Regions from separate parts of the Pseudoalteromonas sp. BMB genome, predicted to be linked through region 2. Evidence: predicted binding sites of a transcription regulator. Region 2 holds the regulator's gene; the other holds the start of a gene.

Region 1 (5,564 bases), on a different contig from region 2:
ATAAAATCCGTGATACCGCAAATGCCTTTGAGCGAGTTTTTATCACCGAGGTGATGGGTCGTCATAACGGGCATATTGCTTACCATGTAGGTATTGCGACAGGTGCTGAGGCTATCATTTCATTTGAAAATTGCACGGCAGAGCATACCTCTCAGGTCTTAGCTCATCTCAAAAATGCCATAGAGCAGCAACATCAACACGGTAGCTTTTTGATTATACTGGCCGAAAATTTATGGCCTGGCGGCGCTCAAGCGCTTAAAACAGAGTTAAATAGCAATGCCGATATCAATTGCGCACTTTGCGTGTTAGGGCATATTCAACGCGGTGGGGCACCATCTGTTGAAGATAGAATGCTCGCCACGGAATTAGGGGTAGCGGCTGTGGAAGTGGTCAATGGCAGCATCAAAGCAAACACTAAAGTTGCGACGCCTGTTATGGTAGGAAAAATACATGGTGCTATTGTAATTACTGAAGTCGAGAAAGTGCTGAATGTGGATAAACCAGTATCACAGGAATGGGTGCAACGATATCAGCACTACCTCGCCGAGCAATAAATACAGTGAGAGTGAAGCACATATTGATTATTCACTCTCACTACACCTTGGGTAAGCGCTAGCCAAACACGCTAAAAGCAGATTCGTTAAGCCACAGGTGACATAAAATACTCGCGATATAACCAAGCAAAATCACGGGTGCCCATTTTAAGTGCCCCATAAAAGTATAATAGCCTCTAGCTTGCCCCATGAGCGCAACACCTGCCGCCGAGCCAATAGAAAGTAAACTCCCCCCTACCCCAGCCGTAAGCGTGATCAACAACCAATGGCCATGTGACATTTCAGGTTGCATCGACAGCACCGCAAACATCACAGGAATGTTATCGATGACCGCGGAAATAATCCCTAAGAATACGTTGGCATAGGTTGCAGACCATTCACCATATAATATCTCTGACATTAAACTTAAATAACCGAGAAACCCAAGACCACCAACACACATAACAATACCGTAGAAGAATAATAAGGTATCCCACTCAGCGCGTGAAACTTTGCTAAAGACATCAAATGGCACAACACTTCCTAACTTCTCAAGACGCTCTTGATCCCCTTCTCTTTCCGCCATCGCTCGCTTTCTTGCTAATGACCCCGGTAATGTCATTCTTAGGAAGTAACCAAAAAACTGTAGGTAACCGAGGCCCATCATCATGCCAAGGACCGGTGGTAAATGCAGCAAACTATGTGAGAGCACAGCGGTTGCGACAGTCAGTAGGAACAAAGTTAAAATTCTTAAAGCGCCGCGTTTAAGCTCTACTCTTTCGTAAACTGCACTGGGCTTTCTATCCGCCACAAAATAACTCATTACGAGTGCTGGTACGATGTAATTGACCAGTGAAGGAATAAATAGCGCCAAGAATTCGCTGAAATGTACCATACCGGCTTGCCATACCATCAAAGTGGTAATGTCACCAAAGGGGCTGAATGCACCGCCAGCATTGGCTGCTATCACGATATTGATACAGCTTAAATTGATAAACTCTTTGTCACCATCAGCTACCTTCATCACCACGGCACACATTAGTAAGGCTGTTGTTAGGTTGTCTGCAATTGGAGAGATAAAAAAGGATAAGAATCCAGTGATCCAAAAGAGATTCTTATAACTAAAACCCTTTTGGATCATCCACGCTCGTAGCGCATCAAAAAGACGGCGCTCCTCTAGCGCGTTGATATAAGTCATCGCAACCAGCAAGAACAACATCAACTCCGCAAATTCTAACAAGTTGTGCCGAAATGCGTGCTCGGTAACATCGGGTTGCCCCTGATTGACGTAATATGCGCCAATCATGAGCCAAATGATGCCTGCCGCCACAAGCACTGGCTTTGATTTTCGCATATGAAGTTTTTCTTCGAGCATTACAAGTGCGTATGCTAAAACGAAGACAACAATACAAACCAAGCCGAGTGTCGAGCTGGTAAGATCTAAGGTGCCTTGAGCCGCCAAGGCTGGTGATGGGATCACGGATATGACCCATGCGCAACAGAATAGCAGTAGTCCATTGATTTTCATTTTTTTGCCTATCGATGAGTGCAGAGGGATGGCATTTCAGCCAATCTCACTTTAGCATAGATAAAAAGTAATCAGCATTGGACTGAAGTCTAAGGCATCCTGTTTACAGTATTACAAACAGGCCCATACATCAGCAGTAGGTATATATGCTTCAACTTTCGCAGCAACAACAAACAGAATTACAGCAAAAATTGAGCAACGATGGTTTTGCACGAATTGAAAATATTCTAGACGATACAAACGCTCAACAACTACATGAGTGCCTCTGTAATCTAGACTACCAGCTAGCACTTTTTCATAACGGGGCAGCAAAATCAGTCAAAGACAGTGATATTCTTGCCTTAACACCGCAAGAGCAGCAAGCCTTGCTCGAAGATATACATAGCTATGCATCACGTGGTGTTGGTTTTATGTATGGCCGCCACTCCATAGAATCGACGAGCCCTGAGGCGCTGAAAAAACTCTACAATAACCTCAATAGTAGCGCTGTACAGTCCTGCTTTTCCGCGATCTCTGGACAGAACATAATCCGTACCTCTGCCCAAGCAACACGATTTATTGGTGGTCAGTATTTAACTCGACATAATGACATTGTTGAAGCTGAGGGCCGGGTTTATGCCTATGTACTCAGCCTAAGCAAAAGTTGGCACCCTGACTGGGGCGGGCTACTGCAGTTTTTTGAACGTGATGGCACACCCACTAAAAGTTATGCACCTAAGTTCAATTCACTGGTGGTTTTTGATGTAAGCAAAATTCATTCTGTGACTTACGTCGCGCCATTTGCAAAGGCGCCACGACTTTCTGTAACGGGGTGGTTTAGAACAATAGACACGTAAGCTCAATGCGTGTCTATTGTTCTAGGTGTCTATTTTATTAATATTTTTCGCTTATCTTTTCAATGGTTAAGATCAGCGCAAGGCCAGCGATGGCAAGCGCAATACATGCCAGCGTATTTGGATCTTGACCGTATAGCGTACTATATTGCGCTGGCAAAATATTGGCCTGACTCAATGGCTTTTCGATACCACTGGAATTCACGTAAGTCGTAAGCACTTGTTTCCAAGGCCACAATAAATTAAGCGAACCAAGTAAAAAACCAGCTAGTAGCGAAAACGTTACTTGTTGATAGTGCGCCAATAGCCAGCTGAGTAGGCGCGAAAACGACATTAACCCCACAATACAACCTAGTAAGAATAAACTCACTAAGCCAAATTCAAGCTGGTTCACCGCACTGAGCACATGGCCATACATACCCAATAACAGTAGAATAAAGCTCCCTGAGATCCCAGGTAAGATCATCGCGCAAATGGCAATAGCACCTGAGATAAAAAACATCCAATGAGATGCTTGCGCTTCAGCTGGTGAAAGGGAAGTAATAGCAAAGGCCACGACAGCACCAACTGCGCAGGCAATAATATTTTGGCCGTTCCAATGAGAGACCTGTTTTGCAACATAAATAAAAGAAGCGACGATAAGACCAAAGAAAAATGACCATACCAGTGTTTGGTGTGCTTCCAATAAATAAGTGATCACCTTCGCCAAAGACGCTGCACTGATGAGCAAACCAGAAAATACCGCCAGTAAAAAGCTACCATCAATGTACTGCCAAGTTGCTTTTAGGCCGTCACGGCGCAATGTACTCAAAGCCTGTAAGTTCACACTTTTAATGGCATTTAAAAAACGTGCATAGATACCGGTAATAAAAGCAATGGTGCCGCCGGAAACGCCAGGGACAACATCCGCAGCCCCCATTCCGGCACCTTTTAAAAACATAAAGAGATAGTCTCGTTTGCTATCTTTATACTGCACAAATTTCTCCTTTCATTTCCACTGCCGAGCAGTTTAACTTAAAACGCTAAAAAATAGCGACAGCTAAAGCTTTCGCTTAACTGGTCGATAACCAATTATGATATTTTACGCGCTTGTACCATGATCATCAGAACGCTTTTATTACTTGTAACGGCTTTACCCGCGACGACTTTTGCAGCAGAACATATTGATGCAGCACCGCTTGGTTCTCTTTATCAGCAAGACGCTAATCGCTTCTACGAGCCATCGCAACTGATAAAGCTGGAAAGCGAAAACGAAAGCTTTTATGTATTTCATCAAGAATATATGACAGCTGCTCGTGAAGGCATCGTGATCTTATTACCAGACATGCAAACTCCGCCCCTCAATAACAGCGGCATAAGCTTTCTTGCAAAACGCTTAAGCGATGATGGCTACGACACCTATACCCTTACTCCGCCAGACCTTTCTTATGCACCGAGTCTGCTAGAGCAAGACATCGCGCTCCCCGATGCTGAAAAACCGGCTCAGCAAACGCTTGCCCCCATTTCAGAATCTAATCTGGACGAATATAAAATGGCCTTGATCAGCCGCTTTGAGGTGCTTTATAACACCCTGTCCATGACTCAAACAGAAAAGTTGGTGGTTGTCGCATTTGGTAATAGCGCAGGTTTATTCGGTGAGCACTTAGCCACCCTGCCCAATCTACGTATCGATGCCTTTGCCGTTGTAAGCCCACAACTACCTAATGCAACGCGGCAAAAGCACTTAGCATCCAACCTTTCTCTGATAAGCCCTGCTTTACTGGATGTTTACTACAGTTTTGACAACCCTATTGTGGTCGACAATACACCGGACAGAGCCCGCTGGGCGAGAAAAAACAGTAAATTTGATTATCGCCAACGGGAGCTTTTTGGAGAAAAAACCGATCCACTCCAACATCAAAGGCTCAGAAAGGAATTACTCGGTTTTTTACGCGTCTTATAGTGTTTCAAGTTAGCTCTTTTTTAAATATTCATAGGCAGACTGAATATCTTGGCTTTTGCGCTTTGCCACTTCCATCATATGCTTAGGTAATCCCTGAGACACCAATTTGTCAGGGTGATGCTGCGACATCAGTTTGCGGTAAGCTTTTTTGATTTCACGCTCATTCGCCCCTTCACTCAATCCCAGTACAGCCAATGCTTTAGCACGGTTTAAACCGTTATCTTGTGGTGCTGGTTGACGGCCGCCCTGTTGCTGGTGTTGATGTTGCGATCTCCCCGACGCCTGAGAGCGACGAAACTCAAATTCTGCTTGGTAGCGCTTTAGCAGGAACAAAAAGTGGGTTTCTGCGAAACCTAAATACTTGCTCACCTGTTTAAGTAAGGCCTTCTCCGCATCAGACACATGACCATCACAAAATGCCATTTGAATTTGAATCTCTAAAAACAGCTGCCTCAAGTCATAGCGTCTAGCAAAAGCCTCTTTAAAATCGGTAACCGCTTCTTTTATCGAAAAGTCGCTGCTTTTTCCCGCAGTAAACGCATGTTGCGCTTCTTTTCGCTCTTCACCCTGCAAGCCCATTTCGCTCATAAACGCAGACGCAGCTTGAATGTGGATTTCACTGACTCGACCATTAGACTTGGCGATATGTCCCATCACAGAAAAACAGCTGGAAAAGAACAAGGCTTGGCGCTCATGAAGATCTTCACCTTTCATGAAACCTTGAAAGC
Region 2 (5,564 bases):
TGCGTAGAATGAGTCAAAATAGCAACCAGGGTGTAAAAGTAATAGCCGTGACCGGTGGAAAAGGTGGGGTGGGTAAAACCAATGTCTCGCTCAATACTGCCATCGCTATGGGCCAACAAGGACAGCGAGTTCTCGTTTTAGATGCGGACTTGGGCTTGGCAAACTGTGATGTGATGTTAGGTCTAAGGGTAGAAAAAAATCTGTCGCACGTGTTGTCGGGTGAATGTGAACTAGATGAGATTCTCGTAGAAGGTCCCGCTGGAATTAAAATTGTACCGGCGACCTCAGGCTCTCAAAGTATGGTAGAGCTGACTCCCGCAGAGCATGCAGGACTTATTCGTGCATTTAGCGAGCTTAACACGCAATTTGATGTCTTAATTGTTGATACCGCAGCTGGTATCTCAGATATGGTTCTGAGCTTCTCTCGAGCTGCACAAGATGTGATGGTTGTGGTGTGTGATGAACCGACTTCCATTACAGATGCTTACGCGTTGATCAAAGTTTTGAGCAGAGAGCATGGTGTCTATCGTTTTAAAATTGTTGCCAACATGGTCCGCAGTATGCGTGAAGGGCAAGAATTATTTGCTAAACTTTCAAAAGTTACAGACCGTTTTCTTGATGTAGCACTGGAATTAGTGGCCACCGTACCGTTTGACGAAAACATGCGTAAATCTTCTCGCAGACAAAGAGCTATCGTGGATTTATTTCCGAGTTCCCCTGCGGCGATTGCGATTAAGGGACTAGCTGCTAAGGCAGTTAAATGGCCAATTCCGCATCAACCTTCTGGTCATCTAGAATTTTTCATTGAACAACTTGTAAACGGGTGATTATGGCTTCTCCGGTCAATAGAGCTGCGGGATATCAAACTTCAGACCACATTCATAAGGTGGTTGAACGGCATGCTCCACTTGTCAAAAAAGTGGCATGCCACCTGATTGCTCGACTTCCGGCAAGTGTGCAACTCGACGATCTGATCCAGTCAGGTATGATTGGATTGATTGAAGCATCTAAAAATTTCGATGCAACTAAAGGCGCTAGTTTCGAAACCTTTGCGGGGATCCGTATTCGAGGCGCAATGCTGGATGAAATCCGTCGTGGTGATTGGGCGCCTCGTTCTGTTCACAAAAATAGCAGAATGGTTGCAGAAGCTATCTCCGAGTTAGAATCTCTCCTTGGTCGAGAACCAAAAGACACTGAAATCGCTGAAAAACTTGATATATCTCTAGATGAGTACCATCATATTTTACATGATGTAAATGCAAGTAAAGTCATCGGTATTGAGGATCTTGGGGTTGATGAAGACGTGATAACCCCAGCAAACAGCGATTTTGCGCTAGACAAACCGTTTAATAACGTTAAAAATGAACGTTTTAACGAGTCTTTAGTAAATGCTATCAAAGCGTTACCCGAAAGGGATGCTCTGGTTTTATCACTTTACTATAACGACGAAATGAATTTAAAAGAGATTGGTGCCATCCTTGATGTCAGTGAATCTCGAGTAAGCCAAATTCACGGTCAGGCAATGATAAAGCTTAAAGCTAAAATCAATGACTGGATAAATTAGAGTACATAAAATAGTTGGGTTCGAACCTCACTGGAGGAAGTTTTGGATAAGAACATGAAGATTCTCGTGGTTGATGATTTCTCTACTATGAGAAGAATAATCAAAAACCTATTAAGAGATTTAGGCTTTACCAATGTTCAAGAAGCTGATGATGGTAGTACAGCACTTCCGATGCTACAAAATCAGGAGTTTGACTTTGTAGTAACTGATTGGAATATGCCGGGCATGCAAGGTATTGATTTGCTTCGTGCAATACGCGCAGATGAAAAGCTTAAGCACATTCCAGTGTTGATGGTTACCGCAGAAGCGAAAAAAGAACAAATTGTTGCAGCAGCGCAAGCTGGGGTGAACGGATATATTGTTAAACCGTTTACTGCAGGTACGCTCAAAACTAAGCTTGAAAAAGTATTTGAGCGACTAGGCTAACAGCAAGGGGATATGGCCTATGTCTGTAAATGCTGCGCCTCAAATTACACTTGAACAAGCTAAGCAACTTGTTGAGCTTCTAGAACAAGGTGAACAAGAAAAAGCTGACCAGCTGATTTTAGAAGCTGCTAACAAAGAGCAATCGGAGTTATTTGCAGAAGTCGGAAAGCTGACTCGCCAATTACACGAGTCCTTGAAGAACTTTGAGCTGGATACTCGCCTCGCAGATCTCACGACAGAGGCTATTCCTGACGCCAAGCAGCGTCTTAATTATGTTATGGAAATGACAGAAAGCGCTGCGAACAAAACGATGGACGCGGTCGAAGAAAGCTTACCTCTTGCGCAGAACCTAGCGGATGAGTTAGCGCAAATAAAGCCCACTTGGGATCGATTGATGAGCAGAGACATTCAACTCGGTGAGTTTAAATCTCTATGTCATGATCTCGACAGCTTTATGCAGACTTCAAAGACACGTACAGACGAATTACAAGGTTTAATGACTAATGTGCTGATGGCTCAGGACTATCAGGATTTGACTGGGCAGGTTATTCGGCGCGTCATTGAGCTTGTGAGAGAAGTAGAAGATAGTCTCATTCACCTCCTGACTGTTTTTGGTACTTCAGATGAAGCACCTTCAACTGCTGTGAAAGCGAATGAAAACGAAATAAAAACAACCGAGACTATCAGTGATGAATTGTCTGGACCTGAAGGTCCAATTATTGACGCTGAATCGCGAGATGACGTGGTTTCTGGTCAAGACGAAGTCGATGACTTGCTATCTAGTTTAGGCTTCTAGTTGGAGAGTGTGTATGAGCTTTGAAGTCGATGAAGATATCTTGCAGGACTTTCTTGTTGAAGCAGGCGAAATATTAGAACTGTTATCTGAACAGCTTGTTGAACTAGAAAATAATCCTGAAGATAAAGAACTTCTCAATGCGATTTTCCGTGGCTTCCATACCGTAAAAGGTGGGGCTGGCTTCCTAGGTATGACCGAACTGGTCGATGCCTGTCACGGTGCGGAGAACGTGTTTGATGTACTACGACAAGGGCAACGAAAAGTAACTTCCGAACTGATGGATGTTATTTTGCAATCTTTGGATACGATCAACGAAATGTTCGCTTGTATTCAAAACCGTGAGGAACCAGAAGCGGCCGACCCTGTGTTGCTTGAAACACTCCACAAACTTAGCCAGCCTGCATCTGAAGACGAAGTCAGTGAAGTGATTGACGAACCTACTTCTGAGTCAGAACCTGTGGTGCCAGATTTAAGTGCTGATGATATTTTATTCGACGCCGATGTTGGTTCAGGCGATGATAGCGGCTCCAGCATCGATGAGATAACAGAAGAAGAATTTGAAAATCTTTTAGATGAATTACACGGTTCGGGTAATGCGCCTGCTGTTGCTCCGGCAACTAAACCTGAAGCTGTATCAACCTCAGATGATGGTGATATCACTGATGACGAATTCGATAACCTCTTAGATGAACTTCATGGTGTTGGTAAATTCGGTGGAGCACCAAATGCAGAAGATGCTGTTGCCCCAGGAGCGAGTGAACCTAAGGCTAAATCAACCTCACCAGCAGCCCCAAGTGGGTCTACTGGCGACGAAGAAATTACCGACGATGAGTTTGAAGCTTTGTTGGACGAGCTTCATGGTAAAGGCAGTGCACCTAAAGCGGTCGATGAATCGCCAGTAGAGGTTTCAGAGACTAAACCTGCGCAACCAGAGCCTGTTAAAGCCGCGCCAGCGCCGAAACCTGCACCAAAGCCTGCGCCCAAAGTTGAAGCTAAGCCTGCGACTCCAGCACCAGCACCGCAAAAAGAGCCCGAGGCTGCAAAAGCTTCCACACCAGCCGCTGCGAAGAAACCTGCGGCACAAGCTGAGACCACGGTCCGAGTTGATACTAAACGTCTTGATGAAATCATGAATATGGTTGGCGAATTAGTATTGGTTCGTAACCGTTTGGTTAGCTTAGCGAATAACACCAACAGCGAAAGCATGGGTAAAGCTATTTCGAACCTTGATGTAGTCACTGCTGATTTGCAGGGCGCCGTGATGAAAACGCGGATGCAGCCAATCAAAAAGGTATTTGGTCGCTTTCCTCGAGTAGTGAGAGACCTTGCTCGCAGCTTGAAAAAAGAAATCAACCTAGTTTTACAGGGCGAAGAGACGGATTTAGATAAAAATTTGGTTGAAGCGCTTGCAGATCCATTGGTCCACTTAGTGAGAAACTCAGTAGATCATGGCATTGAAATGCCTGACGTACGCGAAGCGTCGGGCAAACCAAGAATGGGTACAGTCACATTGTCAGCATCTCAAGAGGGAGATCACATTCTTCTCACGATTCGAGATGATGGTGCCGGTATGGACCCTGAAAAGCTCAAAAAGATTGCTATAAATAAAGGCGTTATTGACTCCGATCAAGCAAGCCGACTGTCCGATACCGAAGCCTATAATTTGATCTTCGCACCAGGGTTCTCAACAAAAGAGCAAATTTCAGACATTTCTGGTCGTGGTGTTGGGATGGACGTTGTTAAAACGAAGATCACTCAATTGAATGGCTCGGTAAATATCCAATCAGAATTGGGTGTTGGTACCGTATTAGAGATTAAGGTACCGCTTACATTGGCTATTTTGCCTACCTTGATGGTGGTAGTCGGAGAGCAAACGTTTGCGTTACCACTTGCCGGCGTGAACGAGATCTTCCATTTAGATTTGACCAAAACGAATGTGGTTGATGGTCAGTTGACTATCATAGTGAGAGAAAAAGCAATTCCGTTATTTTATCTTGAACATTGGTTGGTAAAAGGTGCGAACAGGGGCATGAGAAAGGCTGAAGGCCATGTTGTCATTGCGCAAATTGGCACTAAACAAGTCGGTTTTGTGGTTGATTCTCTGATAGGCCAAGAGGAAGTCGTAATCAAACCACTAGATGCGTTATTACAAGGTACACCAGGTATGGCTGGTGCTACCATCACATCTGATGGTGGTATTGCGCTAATCCTTGATGTCCCCAACTTATTAAAACACTACGCCTAATTTTATTAGGCGTAGTTCGAATTCTAGAGCGGCATTTGCTGCTCTGCTGTAGAGCAAATTAAAGAGCGTTGCCAATGGCAGTTAAAGTGTTAGTCGTAGACGATTCTAGTTTTTTTCGTCGTCGAGTCAGTGAAATTTTAGAAAAAGACAGTGAAATCAAAGTTATAGATTTCGCAGTTAATGGAAAGGAGGCGGTTGAAAAGGCCGCTTCATTGCGTCCAGACGTAATTACGATGGACGTGGAAATGCCTGTGCTTGATGGGATCAGTGCGGTGAAGCAGATCATGCAGGCCACTCCGACCCCAATCTTAATGTTTTCTTCGTTAACTCGTGAAGGCGCTAGTGCTACGTTAGATGCACTGGATGCGGGCGCTGTAGATTTTTTACCGAAAAAGTTTGAAGACATCGCTCGTAATAGCGAAGAAGCAATTAAGTCGTTACAAAATAAGGTAAAGGAAATTGGCCGCCGTCGCGTTAGCCGTTTTACTCGCCCTACTATTACGACTCCGCCAAAACGCGTCGAGTCTAGAGCA

Evidence for each region. The regulator FliA, encoded in region 2, starts transcription of late flagellar genes. The targets are predictions, from matches to a motif close to CTAAAGNTNNNNNNNNNNNNGCCGATA.
Region 1: the regulator FliA is predicted to act here: its motif matches at 3,934-3,960, upstream of BB427_RS23240 (DUF3530 family protein).

What each region holds. Positions count from the first base shown of each region.
Region 1 is NZ_MBQA01000226.1:8,858-14,421, reverse strand. It holds gene BB427_RS23260 (ATP-dependent 6-phosphofructokinase) at 1-554, shown strand, start outside; gene nhaD (sodium:proton antiporter NhaD) at 613-2,061, opposite strand; gene BB427_RS23250 (2OG-Fe(II) oxygenase family protein) at 2,208-2,897, shown strand; gene BB427_RS23245 (DUF368 domain-containing protein) at 2,935-3,870, opposite strand; gene BB427_RS23240 (DUF3530 family protein) at 3,991-4,836, shown strand; gene djlA (co-chaperone DjlA) at 4,846-5,564, opposite strand, start outside.
Region 2 is NZ_MBQA01000013.1:138,211-143,774, forward strand. It holds gene BB427_RS01880 (MinD/ParA family protein) at 1-827, shown strand, start outside; gene BB427_RS01885 (RNA polymerase sigma factor FliA) at 830-1,564, shown strand; gene cheY (chemotaxis response regulator CheY) at 1,607-1,990, shown strand; gene BB427_RS01895 (protein phosphatase CheZ) at 2,010-2,786, shown strand; gene BB427_RS01900 (chemotaxis protein CheA) at 2,800-5,031, shown strand; gene BB427_RS01905 (protein-glutamate methylesterase/protein-glutamine glutaminase) at 5,106-5,564, shown strand, end outside.